DNA from 3 places in the Psychrobacillus sp. FSL K6-2836 genome. Region 2 is predicted to be linked to each of the others. Evidence: predicted binding sites of a transcription regulator. Region 2 holds the regulator's gene; each other region holds the start of a gene.

Region 1 (2,280 bases), on a different contig from region 2:
TCACACACTTTATAAATGGTCATTGTGGCATTTGTCGGCTCATCGATGGAACGAGAACGATTAAACCCTCCACCAAAAGCGTCTTTGCTATACTCAACAGATAGATGTATCGTTCTACCAGCCATTTCTGCTTCGCGTGCACGCCTTGCTACATCCTCACACATTTCCAAAACGACTGCCATGACTTCTTTTTTACTACGATAATCTCGAAATAATATTTGTCCTTTTCCATAACTAATTTGTCCTCCTTCAAGAGGCGCTCCGAGCTCGGATAAATCTATCCCCCACGCATGATGAAAAAGTTGGTTTCCCATCACTCCAAACTTCTCCTCGAGCAAAGATAATGGTGTTTTCGCCAATTGCCCAACATTGAAAATCCCCATATTATTTAGCGTCTTTTTTAGACGGGATCCAATCCCCCACATATCACTTAATGGAGTTACTGGCCACAATTTCTCTTGAACGTCTTCATATGTCCATTTAGCAAAACCAGTTTTTTTCGCTTCTAAGTCAAGTGCCAGCTTAGCCATAAGCATATTAGGCCCCATTCCAACCGCACAGGGTAACTGAAATTGAGCATATAGTTCATCTTGTATACGTTTTATCGTTTTTTCAACGGGTCCCCAAAGCTTTTCTGTTCCGCCAAGATCTACGAAACACTCATCGACACTGTATACATGAATCGATTCATATGGGACGAACTGATGTAAATAGCGTGTAATTTCCATCGATACTCGAACGAAAAACTCCATTTTAGGTTCAATAAGATGAATCGAAGGATGATCTGGTATTTCAAAAAGTCTCGTTCCAGTCTTTACACCAAACTGTTTTTTCATAGGTGGGGATGCGGCGAGCACGATACTTCCTTTTCGCTCCAAATCTCCAATGACTGCAATCGGAGTATTCATGACATCCAGACCTGCGTCTGCTGCTGCACAGCTCGCAAAAAAACTACGTATATCAATACATATAATTTGCCGGTTTTTTAGTCCTTCATACATATTATTTACCCCTCTCTAGGAACGTATGTTCTTTATAGTATATTACGAACACAGGTTCTTATTCAATGGTAAATAATAGAGTGTATAAAAAACGTTCCTATAGCAGGAACGCTTTTTTTATTTGAGTTTCATGACAAATTCAAGACCAGTAGGATTCTCTTTCAAATGATTCGTATACTCAGTAAAAACTAAGCTTAATCCTGTTAAATCATCTGGGAGTGCTGGAGATACTACAAATTTCTGTGTAGAATGACCTCCCGATCCCCTTCCACCGGTAGGACGACAATCATAATTTTCATTTATATGTAAATGAAAAGCGCCTTCATAACGACTGCGACGTATTTCCTCCAGATGATCCAAATTTTTTGGAACATCCCAATCTATAGTAAGATATATCACACTTGCATTATCAAACTGTCGAATGAAAGTAATTGAGTATAAACGTTCCGCCTTTTCAATTGCTTTCATAACTGGTAGATGAAGTCTGAAATTATTCGGCTCCACCTGAGGCCGAAAGATTTCCTCATTTCTCAATAATCCAAATAACGAGTTTAACAAATCCTCATAAACACCATACTTTTCCGTCCATTTAGTGATAGATTCAATAGGCGGTACACCTGGATTGTTATTCGAAAGTTCTTTCCGTTGCTTTAACAGTGCACATAATTGTTCATCAATCGTTGAAAGCTGTTGATCATAATAGTCAGTTTGGTCCACTTCTCTTTTTTTCATATTAGTCTCTTCCTCTCCTATTTATCCCGGTTTAACTCATCAATCCGTTGAATGGCGTCATCTACATTTCTAACTCCAATTACTTCTATTGAAAGATTAGATGATTTCACTACCTCATTACCCTCTTCCAAATTTCCAATCGGAAGAATTATATAGGGAAGCCCGATATTATTTGCACTTAGAACTTTTTCCTTTATAAGACCAATTTCTATTACTTTTCCAGATTTATTGATTGCTCCTGTCACACCGATTGGTATATCATTTTTAATTTTTCCTTGTTCTATTAGACTAGATAAAACGAGAGCTAAACCTGCACTGTTCCCACCTGAATTGCTTCTAGAAAGAAACTCATCTACAGATGGATTAGTTGAATCTAAATACGTTTTCACATTCACTGACATCTGCTGAAAATCATCGTCAAGATTGAGTCCGATCCATTTAAAAATTGCGGTACTTTTACCAGCATAGCGAAGAAAATTAGAGACTTCTTTTATGTCAAAAATCAACAAACCACTATTAAGATCGCGAAAAGCTTGTTCCTCTAAAA
Region 2 (2,280 bases):
TAATTATTTTAACCTATATCTTATTATAAATATTAATACCCATATTTTCGCAGTTTGAACCTTCTGCTCTAATTTATTTGATAAGTATTATGTCAAAAGGCTAATTGTTCATAGTCATGCGAGCATTAACTAATACGAGGGATTAAATCTCTACTTAAAAGAGAAGGGAGGTAAAACTATGTTTATCAGACCAAGCGAAGGAAAAATTACATCGCGTTTTGGGGAAACTCGAAAGAATAATGCGATTAAAGTGCATAAAGGTGTAGATATAGGAAGTGATGGGAGTCCGGCTATAAAAGCAGCCGCAAGTGGTGTCGTGACGAGAGCAAAAGTTATAGGAGGGTATGGAAATACTATAACGATTGCCCACACATTGAATGGTAAAAAGTATGAAACCTTATATGCACATTTAAAATCTATTTCCGTTAAAGTTGGACAAAGTGTTAAACAAGGAGAACAAATTGGTATTAAAGGTACTACAGGCAATAGTACAGGAATACACTTACATTTTGAAATTCACAAACCATCGTATGAGGCTGGTCAGCCGAATGCAGTGAATCCATTATATTATATAAGTGAAATAAGTGTATCAGAAGTACAGAAGCTTTTAAATACAGTAGGTTATAAACTGGTGATTGATGGGATAGAGGGACCATTAACTATTGCAGCAATTAAAGATTTTCAAAAAAACAATAGCTTAATAGTTGATGGAATAGTAGGACCAAAAACTTTAGCAGCTTTAAAGAAGAAATAAAAACTTCTAAGAGATAAAATAAATATGTTAATAACTACAATTTTTAAAAAAATAAAACCCCTCAACCATAAAGGTAAAGGGGTTTTTCGATGATTTCAACGAAAATGTCCACTTTTCGTTGAAATATGATATCGGCTCTTCGTAATCTTACGTATAAATATCTATTTTGTCAAGTCTGCATATCTATTGAATATTGCGATAAACGCCAACGACTTTTCCGAGAATGCTAACAGAATTTACGATGATAGGTTCCATGGATGAATTCTCAGGTTGTAAACGGAAGTAAGACTTTTCCTTAAAGAATCGTTTAACGGTTGCTTCATCCTCTTCTGTCATTGCAACGACAATATCGCCATTATTTGCCGATTGCTGTTGTTTTACAACGACATAGTCGCCATTCAATATACCTGCCTCAATCATACTATTACCCATAATTTCCAACATAAATAAATTATCATCAGCAGTTCCGAAAGTTTCTGGAAGTGGGAAAAACTCTTCAATATTTTCAATTGCTGTAATTGGAATACCCGCAGTAACTTTACCTACAAGTGGTACATGTACCACATTTTGTTTTTCGGCAATACTTCCTAATCCATCAAGAATCTCAATGGCACGTGGTTTGGTTGGGTCTCTTCTTATTAGTCCTTTACTTTCCAGTCGGGCTAAATGTCCATGAACAGTTGAGCTGGATGCCAAGCCCACAGCTTCGCCTATTTCTCGAACAGACGGCGGATATCCTTTTTTTCGAACTTCTTCTTTTATAAAAGCTAGGATGTCTTCCTGTCTTTTAGATGCTTTTTTCATATGCTCACCTCTTTTAGAGTAATTAATCTCTATCCTTTTCTATCTTATAAATAGTATAACAGGCGACCAAAAATAATGCAAACATAGGTTCTAATTATTGTTGACAAAAACAAATGTTCGCATTATTATTAAGTTACGAATTACGAACGCACATTCTATTAGGGGGTATTTTTTATGACCTGGATAAAAGAAAACTATTTTCTATCATTATTTGTAGCGTGCAATATCGCTTTTATAATGTTTATAATAATTTCGAATTCTTTTTCGACAGATGAAAGTCTTCACATTAATATAGAACAAGGCGATTCTTTATGGGAGTTAGCACATGAGTATGGTGTGGATGAAGATAAAAATGTCTGGATCAATAAAGTAATGGCTATGAATAATTTACAAGATGGACAGATTAAAGCTGGGGAAGTGCTTAAAATTCCAGCAGCTGAAAAAAGTTACCATTTCAATCATGAAACGGAGATAGCGGGCGATACAAAATGAAATCAGTTATATATTGTCGAGTGAGTACTGAAAAAGAATCCCAAGAAACATCATTACAAAGACAGGAAGAAGAGCTGTTAGAATTTGCAACACTACATAATTATGAAGTAGAGAAAGTATTTATAGATCAGCATAGTGGGTATGATATAGAACGGGAAGGCTTATTAGATTTACTTGACTACATAAAAGAAAATGAAATTAAAGCTGTATTTGTTCAAGATGAAACGAGA
Region 3 (2,280 bases), 3.7 Mb from region 2:
AACTTTATCTTTCCAAACATACCCTCGACTGTCTAGTTGTATAAACCTTGTTATATACGTTTCTTTTGGAATATGACCTATAAGATCAAACAGTCTCTCGTATTGCTTGTAGGCAAATATCTTTAACGACTCATCTCTATTGAGTAGCGTACCATCCAAATCAAACAGAACTGCTTTTATCATTATTATTCACCCTTTTATTTAGATTCTGTCACTAATTCTATCTCTTTCTTTGGAATTGTCAGCTTACTCACTACTTTTTTTATTTCGTTTCCAATAAAAATATACCCTATAATCATTACTCCACCGAATATCCAGCTAGTAACCCTTAAATATATAAGCATGGAGCCATATGCGTCTACTCCATGTTTGTTTAGCAACCAGGATTTTAATAGTGCTAGAGTAATTCCTCTCAGTACAAAAATTAATGTAAGTAGTTGGAACCACCGTAATAATTCTTTTTTGAAATAAATCATTCTACTACTTTCTCGCGGATATCCTTGTAAAAATGCCATATCCATCATAAAGTATAAGGGTAGCGGCTTTTTAATAAGCATCGATATTAAAAATACTCCACTAAATGCAACTCCCACGAATACTTGGTTCCATAGCATCCTCACTGCAGTTCCTGACAGTATATCAACAACTGTCCCAACAAGTAGACTTACTAATATAAAAATGCCCGTTATGTTAAACTGGCGATCTCTAATAAAATTTATGATCGTATAAATAAAACCAGGTGCTGTAGATAAAAGCATCGCCCAGTAATCCACTAGACTTTCCCTTCCATATGTCCAGATTGCAAACGGTAGAGCCATATAGAATATGAGATCGAGTATGACAGTGTACTTTTTCATTCATATACTCCTTCGATTTTTTTATCTAATCAATTCTTCTAGAATAATCTTCCACATCTTCCTGTTAAAATCCTTCTTTTTTAATTCATACATAAAAACATCATCCACATTGAGAGGATGATGCTTTCGATAATTGCTATTCCAATAGGCTGACGTCTACAATTTCATCAATATATAATTCAAATGAGCGAAAAGGGTCTTCTAGTTCGATTGTTCGTTTCCTCAAATCAATCCATTGTATTGTACCGCGGTTATAGATAAATTCTCCCTCTTTCCACCGTTTTATTTTGATTTCGACATTTCGTTTCATTGCAAGTACGATTTGATCCTGAATAGCTTCATAGTCAAACTCATTTAAGTCTGGGCGAGGTTCTTTTTTTATCTCTTCACTATACTCACGAAGCATTTTCACATGCTCTGGTAACATCATCGCTACCCATTTTTTTGATCCACGATCCTGTAACTGGGATAAATCTAATTGGTTCCAATCTTCCTCGAAGTTAGCCATGCTATCACGTTCTTTCTTTTTCATTTATCATAACGAACATTTGTTCTTATTTCAAGTAGAAATAAATGGATACAAAAAAAGACGCACCCATGACAAGTGCGTCCATTTATTTACATCAATTCTTTTGCGAGTAAACGGTAAACGCTTAACCTTTTTTCTTGTGAATGTGGAATGCTACAAATCATCGCTTCCTCAAATCCAAAAGTGCGTCCATTTATTTACATCAATTCTTTTGCGAGTAAACGGTAAACGTTTAACCTTTTTTCTTGGGAATGTGGAATGCTACAAATCATCGCTTCCTCAAATCCAAAATGAGCCTGCTCTTCTTGCAAAATCGTTGCTACCTCTTTTGGTGTACCAACTAAATGAATTTTGCGGTTTTCTTGAATCATCATACGGTCCATTTCGGTTAAAGGATAGTTTTGCGCTTCTTCCGGTGTTAATGTTTGGCGAATTTGACCTCTCATTAAAGAGAGTCTCGAAATATCTTGAGGAAGTGCTTCATATTCTGCTTCTTCCTTTGTTTCAGCAACTGTTACCATATACGTTACGTTGATTTCTGGCTTCTCCATTAGTGCAGAAGGCTTGAAGTTGCTTCGGTAAGTATCGAAAATTTCTCTCGTCATCCCACCTTGGAAAAACTGAGCAAATGAATAGCCGACTCCTAATCGACCGGCTTGAATAGCACTATTTCCAGTGGAACCGAGCAGCCAAGCTTCTGGTAATACAATATTCGCTGGAGTGGCGATTGTTCGGTTATATATACTATCTTCTGGCACTTCATCGTTCAGTAATTGTAGCGTAGTCGTTAGTTTTTCATACATATTATTTAGCATCGGCTGACGACCCTCAGAAAGAGCATACATTGCATAATTATCTCCCCCTGGAGCACGACCAACACCAAAATCAATACGA

What was found. Region 2 encodes LexA, which represses DNA repair genes until DNA is damaged. Its sites were predicted from a motif close to CGAACATATGTTCG; they were not measured.
Region 1: the regulator LexA is predicted to act here: its motif matches at 1,020-1,033, upstream of MKY37_RS22310 (Y-family DNA polymerase).
Region 3: the regulator LexA is predicted to act here: its motif matches at 1,399-1,412, upstream of MKY37_RS19885 (YolD-like family protein).

Annotation. Positions count from the first base shown of each region.
Region 1 is NZ_JBBOOM010000005.1:9,608-11,887, forward strand. Features, by position in the region: gene MKY37_RS22310 (Y-family DNA polymerase) at 1-1,001, opposite strand, end outside; gene MKY37_RS22315 (hypothetical protein) at 1,119-1,733, opposite strand; gene MKY37_RS22320 (S16 family serine protease) at 1,751-2,280, opposite strand, start outside.
Region 2 is NZ_JBBOOM010000001.1:380,065-382,344, reverse strand. Features, by position in the region: gene MKY37_RS01950 (peptidoglycan DD-metalloendopeptidase family protein) at 179-754, shown strand; gene lexA (transcriptional repressor LexA) at 938-1,558, opposite strand; gene yneA (cell division suppressor protein YneA) at 1,733-2,050, shown strand; gene MKY37_RS01935 (YneB family resolvase-like protein) at 2,047-2,280, shown strand, end outside.
Region 3 is NZ_JBBOOM010000001.1:4,092,778-4,095,057, reverse strand. Features, by position in the region: gene MKY37_RS19895 (HAD family hydrolase) at 1-183, opposite strand, end outside; gene MKY37_RS19890 (VC0807 family protein) at 198-857, opposite strand; gene MKY37_RS19885 (YolD-like family protein) at 994-1,389, opposite strand; gene MKY37_RS19880 (LLM class flavin-dependent oxidoreductase) at 1,584-2,280, opposite strand, start outside.